Regions from separate parts of the Burkholderia torrens genome, predicted to be linked through region 1. Evidence: predicted binding sites of a transcription regulator. Region 1 holds the regulator's gene; each other region holds the start of a gene.
What was found. Region 1 encodes HrcA, which represses chaperone genes, less so after heat shock. Its sites were predicted from a motif close to TTAGCACTCNNNNNNNNNGAGTGCTAA; they were not measured.

Region 1 (3,947 bases):
CTGGCCGTGGATGTCGACGAGCATTTCGCCGAGTTCGCGCAGCTGCGCGAGCGTCGCGCTGGTGCCGTTGATGAACGCACGCGAACGGCCGTTGGCGTCGATCACGCGGCGCAGCATCACGGTGTCCTCGGTGTCGAACGCGTGTTCGTCGAGCCAGCGCGCAACGCGGTCGTGCGGCGTGAATTCGGCCGTGATGTCGGCGCGGCCGCAGCCGGTGCGCACGACGCTCGCGTCGGCGCGTTCGCCGAGCGCGAGGGCGAGGGCGTCGATCAGGATCGATTTCCCGGCGCCGGTTTCGCCGGAGAAGACGGAAAAGCCGCTGTCGAATTCGAGATCGAGCGCGGCGACGATGACGAAGTCGCGGATCGAGAGGTGGCGGAGCATGGTGTCGGGCGGAGCGGCGTCAGGACGCCTTGTCGTCTTCGTTCGAGGCGTGTTCGTTCCAGTGCAGCTTCTTGCGCAGCGTCGCGTAGTAGCTGTAGCCGATCGGGTGCAGGAACGGCACCGTGTGCTTCGAGCGGCGCACCTCGATCGTGTCGTTCAGTTCGAGCGACGTGAACGACTGCATGTCGAAGTTCACGTTGACGTCGCGCCCGCCGACGATCTGGATCGCGATTTTCGAATCGTCGGGCAGCACGATCGGCCGGTTCGACAGCGCGTGCGGCGCGATCGGCACGAGCACGATGCCCGCCAATTGCGGATGGAGGATCGGGCCGGCCGACGACAGCGCATAGGCGGTCGAGCCGGTGGGCGTCGCGACGATCAGGCCGTCCGAACGCTGGTTGTACATGTACCGGCCGTCGACCGACGCGCGCAGCTCGACCATTCCGGAGAAGCCGCTGCGGTTCACGACGACGTCGTTGAACGCGAGCGCGTGGTAGATCGGTTCGCCGTCGCGCATGATCCGCGCCTCGAGCAGCGCGCGCTCCTCGCGCTCGAACTTGCCCGACAGGATCACCGGGACGAGCGCCTGCATGTCGGCTGCCGCGATGTCGGTGATGAAGCCGAGCCGCCCGTGGTTGATCCCGATCAGCGGCGTCTTGTACGGCGCGAGCTGACGGCCGATGCCGAGCATCGTCCCGTCGCCGCCCAGCACGACCGCGACGTCGGCGCGCGCCCCGATTTCGGCCGGCGTCAGCGCCGGGTAGCCGGTGATGCCGATCTCGCGCGCGGTCTCGGCTTCGAATACGACCTCGAAGCCCTGCCTGGCGACGCAGGCGGCCAGCGTGGCGAGCGGCTCGGCGATGTTGGGCGTGTTGCTTCGGCCGACGAGCGCGACGGTGTTGAACTGATTACCGGTTTTCATGCCGGCATTACACCATAGCTCGTTGACGAAAAGAACCGGTTGTGCGCCTGCGGGGCCGGATCGGGCCGGCCCGCGCAACGGTGGACGACGCCACTCGCCGCGGTCGCGCGGTTGCGCTAAAATTTTCCACCATGCTAGATCCTCGCGCACGAACCCTCCTGAAAACCCTGATCGAACGGTATATCGCCGACGGTCAGCCAGTCGGATCGCGCACGTTGTCCCGTTACTCCGGGCTCGAGCTGAGCCCGGCGACGATCCGCAACGTGATGTCCGACCTGGAGGAGCTCGGCCTCGTGTCGAGCCCGCACACGTCGGCCGGGCGCGTGCCGACGCCGCGCGGCTACCGGCTGTTCGTCGACACGATGCTGACGGTCGAGGCGCCGATCGACGCCGAGGCCGTCGCGCGGCAGGTGCAGAACACGCTGCAGGCCGGCGAGCCGCAGCAGCGGGTGGTCGCGGCCGCCGCGAGCGTGCTGTCGAACCTGTCGCAGTTCGCGGGCGTCGTGCTGACGCCGCGCCGCAGCCACGTGTTCAAGCAGATCGAATTCATGCGCCTGTCCGACAAGCGCATCCTGCTGATCATCGTCACGCCCGAGGGCGACGTGCAGAACCGGATGCTCGCGACGCCGCGCGACTATTCGCCGTCGCAGCTGACCGAGGCGTCCAACTACATCAATGCGCATTTCGCCGGCCTGTCGTTCGACGAGGTGCGCCGCCGCCTGCGCGACGAGATCGACCAGCTGCGCGGCGACATGACCACGCTGATGCACGCGGCCGTGACGGCCAGTACCGAGGTGCCCGACACCGAGGACACCGTGCTGATTTCCGGCGAGCGCAACCTGCTCGAAGTGGCGGATCTGTCGTCCGACATGGCGCGGCTGCGCAAGCTGTTCGACGTGTTCGACCAAAAGACGGGCCTCCTGCAACTGCTCGACGTATCGAGCCACGCCCAGGGCGTGCAGATCTTCATCGGCGGCGAATCGACGCTCGTGCCGATCGAGGAGATGAGCGTCGTCACCGCGCCGTACGAGGTGAACGGGCAGATCGTCGGCACGCTCGGCGTGATCGGCCCGACCCGGATGGCCTACAACCGCGTGATACCGATCGTCGACATCACCGCGCGCCTGCTGTCGCTCACGCTGAGCCAGCAATAGCCTGCGATCGGCAGTCTGATCCCGCCCCGTCATCGTGTCGCAATGCCGCACGCGCCGACAGTCGGCCGAACGGCATGGGGCGGCCCGCTATAATTGAGAGCCGTCCGGTCCCGTGCCTCGAGCACGTTCTTGCCCATGCGTTTCGATCTTGAGCCGCCTTCGAGCATCGCGGCCGCCCACCGCATCGGTGTGCTGCTGATCAATCTCGGCACGCCCGACGCGCCCACGCCGCGCGCGGTGCGGCGCTACCTGGCCGAATTCCTGTCGGATCCGCGCGTCGTCGAGATTCCGCAGGCCGTCTGGCAGGTGCTGCTGCGCACGCTGATCCTGCCGCTGCGCGGCCGCGCGTCCGCGAAGAAATACGCGGCCGTCTGGATGCCCGAGGGCTCGCCGCTGCGCGTGTACACCGAGCGCCAGACCGACAGCGTGCGGCACCTGCTCACGTCGAACGGCTATCACGTGACGGTCGACTACGCGATGCGCTACGGCAGCCCGAACATTTCGCACGCGCTCGCGCAGTTCAAGCGCGCGGGCGTCGAGCGCGTGCTGCTGATGCCGATGTATCCGCAATACTCGGCGTCGACCACGGCCACCGCCTTCGATGCCGCGTTCGACGCGCTCGCGCGCATGCGCAACCAGCCGGAAGTGCGCACGGTGCGGCATTACGCCGACCATCCGGCCTATATCCACGCGCTGGCCGAGCAGGTGCGCCAATACTGGGCGCAGCACGGCCGGCCCGATTTCGCGGCCGGCGACAAGCTCGTGCTGAGTTTCCACGGCGTGCCGAAGCGCACGCTCGACCTTGGCGACCCATATCACGACCAGTGCCAGCAGACGGGCGCGTTGCTGATGGCCGCGCTCGGGCTGTCGACGACCGAATGCCGCGTCACGTTCCAGTCGCGCTTCGGCAAGGCCGAATGGCTGCAGCCGTACACCGCGCCGACGCTGCGCGAGTTCGGCGAGGCCGGCGTGCGGCGGGCCGACGTGTTCTGTCCCGGTTTCACGGCCGATTGCCTGGAAACGATCGAGGAGATCGGCATGGAAGTGCGCGACGAGTTCCTGGCCGGCGGCGGCAAGACTTTCCACCGCATTCCGTGCCTGAACGGCGCGCCTGCGTGGATCGGCGCGCTCGGCGAGATCGTCGCCGAGAATCTGCAGGGCTGGCCCGTTAGGGCCGCGCAGCCCGAAACGGTGAACTGAGATGAAACGACCCCCACGCTTGCTACGCGCGCTGCCCCCCAAGGGGGCGGTCAGCCTCCTTGGGGCGGCCCGGCGGAGGCTGACATGAACTACAAGATTTCCACGGACCCCGGTGCGAAGCTGCGCATCGACAAATGGCTATGGGCGGCCCGCTTCTTCAAGACGCGCTCGCTCGCGACCGATGCGGTCGACAAGGGGCACGTGAAGATCGGCGGTGCGGCGGTCAAGCCGGCCAGGGACGTACGGGTCGGCGACGAGGTCGAGATTGCGATCGACGGCATCGTCTG
Region 2 (3,947 bases), 140 kb from region 1:
AAGCGGGGCGGATTGAATCATCGGGATCTCCTGGGGGGCGCGCCGCGCCGGCGGCGCGCGAAAACGGGGTGGCGTTGGGCGACGGGTGCGCGTGCGGCGCTCAGAACGTGATCGTCGTGCGTGCGCCGAGCACGAACGTGTTGCGTAGCGGCTGGGTCGCATCGCTCGGGTTCTGGCCCGCGCCGGCGTTGAACGTGTACTGCGCATCGGCCGCGATCACCCACCACGGGTTGACCTGGTACTGGTAGGTCGCCTCGACGGTCGTCTCGCGAGTGCGCACGCCGTACGGGCCGGCCGCGAACGTCCGCGCGGCCTGGTCGAGGTCGGTCACGTGGCTGCCGACCTGGATGTACGTGACGGCGAGGCCGACGCTGTCGTTGTCGCGGCCGTCGAACGGCGCCTTCAGCACGACGCCCGCGTTCGCCGCGAAGCTCACGAGGTTGCGGTCGCCCGGCGCGCCCATCACGCGTGCGAACACGCCGAGGCTTTTCGCGCCGGTCGGGTCGGGCCGCCAGATCATCTGGTCGGCCACCGCATAGAAGCTGTAGTCGCCGTGATGCTGCTGCGCATTGCCGTTCGAAGCGGGATCGGCGAGCGACAGCCCGTCGGTGCCGATGCTCTGGTCCGCGAAGCGGCCGTTGTGATACCAGACGCCGATCTTGTAGGTGCCCGGCAGCCCGTTCGAGTGGCCGGTGTCCATCTCGCCGTCGGACGGCTGGTTCAGCGCGTATTGCAGCTCGCCGATATAGAGCGTGCCGTTGTGCAGGTTGAAGTTCGTGCCACTCAGGTTGCCGGGGTTGTTACCGAGCGGATCGCCGTCGAACACGCCCGCGAGCGCGGTGAGCTTCGGCGTGATCTGTGCGCGCACGCGCACGCCGAGGCCGGCGAGCGGATAGGCGGGGCCGCCGTTCGGCAGATCGTACGACGGCAGCGCGGGCCAGCCGAACATCGTGTTGACGAACGTGTTCGCATACGTGCTGACCATGAATTCCTGGTCGAGGCTCTGCTGGCCGATCTTCACGTCGACGCGCTTGTCGAGGAACGACTGCTGGTACCAGAGCTCCCAAAGACGTGTCGTGTCCTGCGCCTCGATGCCGCTCGCGGTGTTGAGCGTGCCGAGATTGCGCGCACTCAGGTTGCTGCCGTGGATCTGCAGCGCGCTGACGTTGAAGGTGCCGCCGGGCAGGCCGATCGCCTTCTGCGTATCGACCGTCAGCGTCGCGGTCGTCAGCCCGTCGTACGTGCCGCCGCGGTTCAGGCCGCCGCGCAGGTTCGCGAGGTATTCGCTGGTTTCGGTGATCTGCAGCGTCGCGCCGTACTTGCCGAGCCACGGGCGGATGCCGCCCATGTCGCCGAGCAGGCTCTGGCGCGTCCAGATGCCGGTCCACATGTCGGTCGGCTTCGCCTGAATCGCGAGGTCGGCCTCGGGCGCTTCGGGCTGCGCGTCGACCGACGCGGCGGCGAACGCGGCGCCGCTCGCGAACGATGCGCATGCGAGGACGGCCGCACAGGCGGCGGGGCGCATCCCGGTACGGACGCGGTCTCCATGGAACGACACAACCTTCATATCAAATCCCTGCTTCTAATTGGTTTGGAGTCCTGCTTGTCGGGCGCTGTCCCGACGCTCGGCACCGATCGGCCAGGGCATGAAGAAGAGCGCAACGCGGCGCATCGTAGGAGTCTCAAATGAGAAAGTCAATGTAAACGAGAATGATTCGCATCTAAATTACTGAATGTAATGGGAGGACTTACGGATGGGGGGCCGACGGGTGTTTTTCGGGAGGAGAAACGTAAATATCGGCGTAATGAAAATGAATGCTTCGATGCGGAGCGACGGGTCGCCGGGCCGCGGGCGAGACGGTCGTCGGGCGCGGTGAGCGGGCATGCTGTGGCGGACGGAATCGGCGCCTGCGCAGGTTTTTTGATGCGATGCCGCCGGTCGCAGGAACTCCGTGCTTACCCGGTGTCCAAACGGGGCTGGATGCGATTCGCGGGCCGCGCGGGCCCGCGTGCCGGGCCGGGTAGTGTGGGTCGGGGTCTTGTTTTGAAAGGGTTTTTCGTAATTTTCGGGTGTTTTCCCCGCTGCGGCGCCGCGTTGAAAATTCGTCCGGTTTCCCTTCTTGAATTTGTCAAAACCCGTCCATATAATTAGCACTCGCTGCACGAGAGTGCTAACAATTCTCTGCCGGGCGAAAAGCCGGGCAGATTCCCTAAGCGTTCTTCAATCTCAGTCAAGAGAGGAGTGAATATGAACCTTCGTCCTTTGCACGATCGCGTGATCGTCAAGCGCCTGGATCAGGAAACCAAGACCGCCTCGGGCATCGTGATCCCCGACGCCGCTGCTGAAAAGCCGGACCAGGGCGAAGTCCTGGCCGTCGGCCCGGGCAAGCGCGACGACAAGGGCGCCCCGATCGCGCTCGACGTGAAGGTCGGCGATCGCGTCCTGTTCGGCAAGTACGCAGGCCAGACCGTCAAGGTCGACGGCAACGAACTGCTGGTCATGCGCGAAGAAGACATCATGGCCGTGGTCAACGCCAAGTAAGCGTCCTCCGACGGTACATATTCCCAAGAATTCAAGGAGTTAGAAGATGGCAGCTAAAGACGTCGTATTCGGCGATTCCGCCCGTTCGAAGATGGTCGAAGGCGTGAACATTCTCGCCAACGCAGTCAAGGTCACGCTGGGTCCGAAGGGCCGCAACGTGGTGCTCGAGCGCAGCTTCGGCGGCCCGACGGTCACCAAGGACGGTGTGTCGGTCGCGAAGGAAATCGAGCTGAAGGACAAGCTCCAGAACATGGGCGCGCAAATGGTCAAGGAAGTCGCTTCCAAGACCAGCGACAACGCAGGCGACGGCACGACGACGGCAACCGTCCTCGCGCAATCGATCGTTCGCGAAGGCATGAAGTACGTCGCATCGGGCATGAACCCGATGGACCTGAAGCGCGGCATCGACAAGGCAGTCGCAGCGGCTGTCGAAGAGCTGAAGAAGATCAGCAAGCCGTGCACGACGAACAAGGAAATCGCACAGGTCGGCTCGATCTCGGCGAACAGCGACACGTCGATCGGCGATCGCATCGCTGAAGCGATGGACAAGGTCGGCAAGGAAGGCGTCATCACCGTCGAAGACGGCAAGTCGCTGGCAGACGAACTCGACGTCGTCGAAGGCATGCAATTCGACCGCGGCTACCTGTCGCCGTACTTCATCAACAATCCGGAAAAGCAAGTCGCCGTCCTCGACAACCCGTTCGTGCTGCTGCACGACAAGAAGGTGTCGAACATCCGCGATCTGCTGCCGGTGCTCGAGCAAGTCGCGAAGGCTGGCCGTCCGCTGCTGATCATCGCTGAAGACATCGAAGGCGAAGCGCTCGCGACGCTGGTCGTGAACAACATCCGCGGCATCCTGAAGACCGTTGCGGTCAAGGCGCCTGGCTTCGGTGATCGTCGCAAGGCGATGCTGGAAGACATCGCGATCCTGACGGGCGGCCAAGTGATCGCCGAAGAAACCGGCCTGACGCTCGAGAAGGCAACGCTGGCAGAACTGGGCCAGGCGAAGCGTATCGAAGTGGGCAAGGAAAACACGACGATCATCGACGGCGCAGGCGAAGCCGTGAACATCGAAGCACGCGTGAAGCAAGTGCGCGCGCAAATCGAAGAAGCGACGTCGGACTACGACCGTGAAAAGCTGCAAGAGCGCGTGGCCAAGCTGGCCGGCGGCGTTGCAGTGATCAAGGTCGGTGCTGCGACCGAAGTCGAAATGAAGGAAAAGAAGGCACGTGTCGAAGACGCACTGCACGCAACGCGCGCAGCCGTGGAAGAAGGCATCGTGGCAGGTGGCGGCGTTGCGCTGATCCGCGCTCGCACCGCGATCGCAGGCCTGACCGGCGCGAACGCCGACCAGAACGCCGGCATCAAGATCGTGCTGCGCGCCATGGAAGAGCCGCTGCGCCAG
Region 3 (3,947 bases), on a different replicon from region 1:
GCCCTGCATGGCCGGCTCATCCGCTCTCACCGATCTCCTTCCGACCATGACGCTCCTTCCCCTGCGCGGCCTCGCCGCACGCACGCTGCTCGCATCGGCGCTCGCCGTGCCTTCCGTCGTTTCGCACGCGGCTTCACCCGGCCGTGTTCCCGCACCCGATCCGTTGCAGGGCGACGGCCGCGTGTCCGCGTTCTACACATGGGATCGCGACATTCCGGCCACGCCCGGCGTGCTGCTGCGTTCCGAACCGCTGCCCGCGACGCTCGGGCTCGCGAGCGCCGCGCGGCAACTGCGCATCCTGTATGCATCGACCGACGGTGTCGGCGGCCACACGCCGATCGCCGTGTCGGGCGCGCTGTTCGTGCCGCGCGGCACGCCGCCGGCCGGCGGCTGGCCGATCGTCGCATGGGCGCACGGCACGTTCGGGATGGCCGACATCTGCGCGCCGTCCTGGTTCGGCCGATCGTATCGCGATGTGCGCTACCTGAATGCGTGGCTTCAGCAAGGGTTCGCGGTCGTGGCGACCGACTACCAGGGCCTCGGCACCCCGGGCCCGAACCCGCAGCTCAACAATCGTTCGAACAGCTACACGTTGCTCGACAGCGTGCGCGCGGTGCTCGGCGGCGTGCCGGGCCTCGCGAACGAAGTCGTGCTCGTCGGCCAGTCGCAAGGCGGCTCGGCCGTGATCGCGGCAGCCGGCTACGCGCCCGCCTATGCGCCCGAACTCGCGATCCGTGCGACCGTCGCGACCGGCACGATCTACAACGCTTCACGCGCCACGCTCGCGTCGCTGCCGAAGTTCGAGACGACGTACCGGCGCGATCCCGAGCGCGTCGATCCGACGCTCGCGTACCAGTTCTATTCGGTGCTGTCCGCGCAGCAGGTCGACCCGTCGGTGCGCGCCGACGACGTGCTGACCGAGCGCGCGCTGCCGATTCTCGAACAGGCGCGTATCAGCTGCCTTGCATCGCTCGAGGACGACGCGGCGCTTGCCCACCTCACGCACGCGAGCACCGTGAAGCCGGGCGGCGATGCGCGGCTGCAGGCATGGTGGGACGACTTCCTGAAATACCCGACGCTGAAGATCGCCACGCCCGTCTTCATCGGCGCAGGCGCCGACGACGGGCTGGCGCCGCTCGAACTCGCGCTCGCGAAGGATGCGTGCGCGGCCGGCACGACCGTCGAGGCGCACCTGTATGCCGGCCGCGAGCACAACGGCACCGTGAACGCATCGCTCGCCGATTCGATTCCGTTCGTGAAGCGCGTGCTGGCCGGCGAGACGATCCGCCCGGCCTGCTCGCCGGTCGCGCAGCAGGCCGTGTCGCAATAGCCGGCTTCCGGCGCTTTGCACCACGGCGCGAATGCTTGTGCAAATCCGTTATTGGATCGCGCCGCCGCGCATTTTTATACTCGTCAGCACTCTCTTCTAAAGAGTGCCAGCCAATTCCGACAGACCCGTACAGGACGAAAAGATGAGCCTACGCCCCTTGCACGACCGCGTGATCGTGAAGCGTCTCGACCAGGAAACCACCACCGCGTCGGGCATCGTGATCCCCGACAGCGCCGCCGAAAAGCCCGACCAGGGCGAAGTGATTGCCGTCGGCCCCGGCCGCAAGGACGCGGACGGCCAGCGCATCGTGCCCGACCTGCAGGTCGGCGAGCGCGTGCTGTTCGGCAAATACGCCGGGCAAGCCGTCAAAGTGGACGGCAACGAGTTTCTCGTGCTGCGCGAGGAAGACATCGTCGCGGTCGTCAATCAATAACGGAGCGCAATCATGGCAGCCAAGGAAATCATTTTCAGCGACATCGCACGGTCGAAGCTGACCGAAGGCGTGAACATCCTCGCGAACGCGGTGAAGGTCACGCTCGGGCCGAAGGGCCGCAACGTCGTGCTCGAACGCAGCTTCGGCGCACCCGTCGTCACGAAGGACGGCGTATCGGTCGCGAAGGAAATCGAACTCGCGGACAAGCTGCAGAACATCGGCGCGCAGCTCGTGAAGGAAGTCGCGTCGCGCACCAGCGACGCAGCCGGCGACGGCACGACGACGGCCACCGTGCTCGCGCAGGCGATCGTCCGCGAAGGCCAGAAATACGTGGCGGCCGGGCTCAACCCGCTCGACCTGAAGCGCGGCATCGACAAGGCCGTCGCCGCGGCCGTCGAAGAGCTGAAGAAGATCAGCAAGCCGACCACCACGAGCAAGGAAATCGCGCAGGTCGCGACGATCTCCGCAAACGGCGAGGAATCGATCGGCCAGCGCATCGCCGAAGCGATCGACCGCGTCGGCAAGGAAGGCGTGATCACCGTCGAGGACGGCAAGTCGCTCGCCGACGAGCTCGACGTCGTCGAAGGGCTGCAGTTCGATCGCGGCTACCTGTCGCCGTACTTCATCAACAATCCGGACAAGCAGGTCGCCGAGATCGAAAGCCCGTACATCCTGCTGCACGACAAGAAGATCTCGAACATCCGCGACCTGCTGCCGGTGCTCGAACAGGTCGCGAAGTCGGGCCGCCCGCTGCTGATCATCGCGGAAGACGTCGAAGGCGAAGCGCTCGCGACGCTCGTCGTGAACAACATCCGCGGGATCCTGAAGACGGTCGCGGTCAAGGCGCCGGGCTTCGGCGATCGCCGCAAGGCGCTGCTCGAGGACATCGCGATCCTCACCGGCGGCCAGGTGATCGCCGAGGAAACGGGCCTGACGCTCGAGAAGGCGACGCTCGCCGAGCTCGGCCAGGCGAAGCGCATCGAGGTCGGCAAGGAAAACACGACCGTGATCGACGGCGCGGGTGATGCGAAGAACATCGAGGCGCGCGTGAAGCAGATCCGCGTGCAGATCGAAGAAGCCACGTCCGACTATGACCGCGAGAAGCTGCAGGAACGCGTCGCGAAGCTCGCGGGCGGCGTCGCGGTGATCAAGGTCGGCGGTGCGACCGAGATCGAAGTGAAGGAGAAGAAGGATCGCGTCGACGACGCGCTGCACGCCACGCGCGCGGCCGTCGAGGAAGGCATCGTTCCGGGCGGCGGCGTCGCACTGATCCGCGTGCGGCAGGCGATCCGCGAACTGAAGGGCGTGAACGCCGACCAGGACGCAGGCATCAAGATCGTGCTGCGCGCGCTCGAGGAACCGCTGCGCCAGATCGTCACGAATGCGGGCGAGGAAGCGAGCGTCGTCGTCGCGAAGGTCGCGGAAGGCACGGGCAACTTCGGGTACAACGCGCAAACCGGCGAGTACGGCGACCTCGTCGAATCGGGCGTGCTCGATCCGACCAAGGTCACGCGCACGGCGCTGCAGAACGCGGCGTCGGTGGCCGGCCTGCTGCTGACGACCGATGCGACCGTGTTCGAAGCGCCGAAGGATGCAGCGCCGGTCGCCGGGCCGGGCGGCCCGGGTGCAGGCGGGCCTGGGTTCGATTTCTGAGGCTGGGCTGCGCGCGCCGGTTCGCCGGCGTGCGTACGGTCTCCTGCAGGAACAGGAAGCGCGTGGCGACGGAAGTCGTCACGCGTTTTTCTTTGGGATCGACGTTCCGCACCGTGTCGCAGCAGCGCGCATCTCCGGCAGTGCACGTAACGGGCGCATCACGACCCTTTACGATCTTTTTACTTGCGCCCGCGAATACGTTCACTAGAATGGGTTCGCCATCCACCACCGAGCACGCGACATGCGCATCCGAAGTCCTCGTCCTCCGAGTTGCTTCTCTGCCTGACGGGCAGGACGCCTGCGTCTCGCTTTTCCCGAGCCACCGTCCTGCCACCTGGCGGACGGTGCGCGCCGTAGTCATTCCCGCGCACGCCTGAACACGATGTCGATGCGCTCATTGCGAATCGCAACACGTGTGCTGGATCGCGTGCACGCGGCACATCCCGTGCAACGACGCATCATCGAACCGCCGATCTAATCCATTTATTTTGCATACCTTATTTCATTCACGGAAATTTCCGATACCGGAGC
Region 4 (3,947 bases), 1.1 Mb from region 1:
GGTGCGCTGTTCTTCCTGGTTCGGAATCCCGATCAGCGTGAACGAGGCGGGCGCCGGCTGCGTTTCCCATTCGGATTCGATCGCGGCGAGCTTCATCTTCTGCACTTCGCCGGTCGTATAACCCGATTCGTCGCCGAGCACGATCACGCACAGCGTCGCCGCGAGGCCGAAGCCGGCCGCGACCGCGAACGAGCGCAGCGCGAAGTCGACGTCGCGCTTCTTCAGCAGGTACCACGACGACACGCCGAGCACGAACATCGCCGCCGACACGTAGCCGGCCGACACCGTGTGCACGAACTTCACCTGCGCGACGGGGTTGAACAGCACGTCGAACAGGCTCGTCATCTCCATGCGCATCGTCTGGTAGTTGAACTCGGCGCCGACCGGGTTGTTCATCCAGCCGTTGGCGACCAGGATCCACAGCGCGGACAGGTTCGAGCCCAGCGCGACGAGGAACGTGACCATCAGGTGCTTGACCTTCGACAGGCGGTTCCAGCCGAAGAAGAACAGGCCGACGAACGTCGATTCGAGGAAGAACGCCATCAGGCCTTCGACCGCGAGCGGTACGCCGAAGATGTCGCCGACATAGTGCGAGTAGTACGACCAGTTCGTGCCGAACTGGAATTCGAGCGTGATGCCGGTCGTCACGCCCATCGCGAAGTTGATCCCGAACAGCTTGCCCCAGAACTGGGTCATGTCCTTGTAGACCTGTTTGCCGGTCATCACGTAGACGGCTTCCATAATGACGAGCAGCCAGGACAGGCCGAGCGTCAACGGCACGAACAGGAAGTGGTAGAGCGCCGTGATGCCGAACTGCAGACGTGACAGATCGACGACTTCACTACTTATCATGGTGGTCTCCCTCGGTAGATGCAGGCGCCGGTACCGAGAGCAGCTTCTCGGCCACGGCGGCAGGCGGAAGCGACATGTGCTCGGCCTGCGGATGATTGAAGAATGCGTATTTGAGCGACATCAGGAGGATCAGCTTGACGATCAGTACCAGGGTGATGTCGCGGGCGAGGGTCGGGCCGCGTGCCCACGCGGCGATGCGCGCGCGCCAGCCGATCGTGCCGGGCGGTCGCGGGGACGGCGGCGGCGCAGGCCTTTTATTGATCGAGATCAAGGCGATTATCCTGAATCGATTTACGTCGGATTTGGGGCGACTTTACGTCGGATTTATGACGGCCGTGAAGCTGTTTTAATCCTTTTGCGCCTGACATGCCAATTTTAAAAGGACGGCTTTCCGAAGCCGAGTGCTGCACTGCGGCAGACCGTCGCGAAACGCGGGGCAAAAGTTGAGGCAGATCAAGCTTATGCGGAAGGGGCCCGGAAACGACCATATACCTGATGAATCAGGTCAATTAATCGGCGGAGAAACGGGCGGAAAAGCAGGCGGAGAAACGCGTGCGGAAGCGTGTGAAAACACGCGAAAAGACGGGCGAAAAAAAACCGCTGCCGGAGGGGCAGCGGTTTTCGATGAGGCACTCTGAATCGCCGGGGATTTACGCGTATTCGGCGAGGGCAGTGCGCATCTTTTTCATCGCGCTCGCTTCGATCTGGCGGATGCGTTCCGCCGATACGCCGAATTCGGCCGCGAGATCGTGCAGCGTCGAGCCGCCCGAGCCGTCGTCGTCGACGTGCAGCCAGCGCGCCTCGATGATGCGGCGGCTGCGCGCGTCGAGTGCCTCGAGCGCCTGCGCGATGCCGTCCGTCTGCAGCATGTCGCGCTGACGTGCGGCGAGCACGGCGGTCGGCTCGTTATGCGAGTCGGCCAGGTAGGCGATCGGCGCGTACGACTCCTCGCCGTCTTCCACTTGGCCCTCGAGCGCGATGTCGCCGCCCGACAGGCGCGTTTCCATCTCGGTCACTTCTTCGCGCTTGACGTTGAGCTCCTGCGCGAGACCGTCGATTTCCTCGGGCGTCATCGCCTGCATGGACTTCTTGTGGCTGCGCAGGTTGAAGAACAGCTTGCGCTGCGCCTTCGTCGTCGCGACCTTCACCATGCGCCAGTTGCGCAGGATGTACTCGTGGATCTCGGCCTTGATCCAGTGGATCGCGTACGACACCAGGCGCACGTTTTGCGCCGGGTCGAAGCGCTTCACCGCCTTCATCAGGCCGATGTTGCCTTCCTGGATCAGGTCGCCGTGCGGCAGGCCGTAGCCGAGATAGTTGCGCGCGATCGACACGACCAGACGCAGGTGCGACAGCACGAGGCGGCGCGCCGAGTCGAGGTTGTTGTCTTCGCGGAATTCGGTTGCGTACTGGCGTTCCTCTTCGGCGGTCAGCAGCGGGATGCGGTTGACGGCCTGGATATACGCGTCGATGTTGCCGAGCTGGCCGGGCAACATCGATTGGGCTGCGAGCGCCAGCGAGCCTGCCGATTCGGCCTTGGCCGGCGCCGGGCTCAGGGTATTCGGGAGGGTCAGGGCGTTGCTCACTAAAAAACTCCTTTGGAATCAGGGACAAACCCCCGGTCTCGAATGAGATTCCGTGGGCCATCTTAGCACTCCCGCAAGACGAGTGCTAATTCCTTAGAGCGGGCGTGGGCATCCGAGTTCCCGTTTTTTCTATCAAAGAAGTCGAGCCGATAGTCTAATCTGCGACACGAGGTGCGGCGCGAAGTTCCGTAAGCCGTTGTTTCTGATGGTAATCGGTAGACGATTTCGATTTTTGTCGTTTTGGAAGGAAGCCATTTCGCTTCGTGATGCCGATCCGAAAAGTCCTTTACCATACCATTCAGTTCGCTCGGGCCAGGCCGTCGCGGCCGGCTCCATTCAACCCAAAAAGTTGGAGTGTCAGAATGAACAACAAGAAGAATCGCCGACCCCGCAGCCGGCTGGCGCTGCATGCGTTGCTGGCGGCGTCACTTCTGGGCGGATCGGGCGCGGCGTTCGCGGATCGATGGGGAATCCAGGCGGGTGGCGGGTTTTCGGATCGTCGCGGGATCGACAAGGGCGATCTCGGTGTCGTGTGGGATCCGGGCTGGAACTGGTGGCAGGTCGGCGGCTGGCACTTCGCGTTCGTCGTCGAAGGGCACGTCGGCTACTGGCACACGGGCGGCAACGTCCACAGCAGCATCGGCGAATTCGGCGTGACGCCGATGTTCCGCTTCATCAGGAGCGCGGGGGAGGTTCGCCCGTTCATCGAGGCCGGCGGTGGTGTCCGGCTCCTGACTCATCCGACGATTTCGAACAATTTCTCGCTGTCGACCGCGTTCCAGTTCGCACCGACCGCGGGCGTCGGCGTGCAGTTCGGCCAACGGCAACAGTATCAGGTCGGCTACCGTTTTGAACATGTGTCTAACGCGGGTATCAAAGAGCCGAATCCTGGTATAAATTTCCACCAGTTCTACGTGCAGTACAACTTCTGATCCGCACGCCCGCGCACGGCGGGCGCGTTGCCGAGGAGTCAGGCGATGGCGAAGGTGGTCGATGCGATCCGCGCGCTCGAGCGCGATCGGTTCCGGGCGATGGTGGACGGGGACGGCGAGGCGCTCGACGCGCTGCTGTCGGACAAGGTGTTCTTCGTACACACCAACGGCAAACGCGAAACCAAGCAGCAGTTCATCGATGCCATCGTTGCCGGCCGCCGCCGCTACCGCCAGATCGAGATCCAGTCGCAGGACGTGCTGCCGGCCGGCGGCGAAACCTGCGTCGTCACCGGGCGCGCGTTGATCGAGATGGAAACGAACAACGGCGGCCTGGTGTTCCCGATTGCCTATACGTCCGTCCATACCGAGGAGCAGGGGCGCTGGTGCCTGCTCGCGTGGCAGGCGACGCGGTGCGCGACCGAGACATGAGCGCGCGTCGCGCTCCTTTTCATGTCCCCCGATCGAGCGGCCTTCTGGGCCGCTTTTTGCTGGCCCGTGCGGCGCGGATCGCGCGGCGCACGGGCGGTCACGTCCCGCTCGCTGACGTCTGAACCCTGAGTCGATGCCGGGCCGTCAG

Region 2: groES (co-chaperone GroES) is a predicted target of HrcA. The motif match lies at 2,149-2,175, and genes of this name have one in related genera.
Region 3: AC5LXX_RS28260 (co-chaperone GroES) is a predicted target of HrcA. The motif match lies at 1,414-1,440, and genes of this name have one in related genera.
Region 4: rpoH (RNA polymerase sigma factor RpoH) is a predicted target of HrcA. The motif match lies at 2,501-2,527, and genes of this name have one in related genera.

Annotation. Positions count from the first base shown of each region.
Region 1 covers NZ_OZ480211.1:744,009-747,955, forward strand. Annotated here, with positions in the region: gene recN (DNA repair protein RecN) at 1-384, opposite strand, end outside; gene AC5LXX_RS03400 (NAD kinase) at 404-1,306, opposite strand; gene hrcA (heat-inducible transcriptional repressor HrcA) at 1,438-2,460, shown strand; gene hemH (ferrochelatase) at 2,596-3,660, shown strand; gene AC5LXX_RS03415 (RNA-binding S4 domain-containing protein) at 3,745-3,947, shown strand, end outside.
Region 2 covers NZ_OZ480211.1:888,988-892,934, forward strand. Annotated here, with positions in the region: gene AC5LXX_RS04040 (hypothetical protein) at 1-21, opposite strand, end outside; gene AC5LXX_RS04045 (carbohydrate porin) at 101-1,567, opposite strand; gene groES (co-chaperone GroES) at 2,249-2,542, shown strand; gene groL (chaperonin GroEL) at 2,589-3,947, shown strand, end outside.
Region 3 covers NZ_OZ480212.1:2,673,726-2,677,672, forward strand. Annotated here, with positions in the region: gene AC5LXX_RS28255 (lipase family protein) at 47-1,330, shown strand; gene AC5LXX_RS28260 (co-chaperone GroES) at 1,473-1,763, shown strand; gene groL (chaperonin GroEL) at 1,776-3,416, shown strand.
Region 4 covers NZ_OZ480211.1:3,127,985-3,131,931, reverse strand. Annotated here, with positions in the region: gene AC5LXX_RS14525 (cytochrome ubiquinol oxidase subunit I) at 1-852, opposite strand, end outside; gene cydP (cytochrome oxidase putative small subunit CydP) at 842-1,123, opposite strand; gene rpoH (RNA polymerase sigma factor RpoH) at 1,503-2,438, opposite strand; gene AC5LXX_RS14510 (acyloxyacyl hydrolase) at 2,801-3,370, shown strand; gene AC5LXX_RS14505 (nuclear transport factor 2 family protein) at 3,416-3,799, shown strand; gene leuA (2-isopropylmalate synthase) at 3,944-3,947, opposite strand, start outside.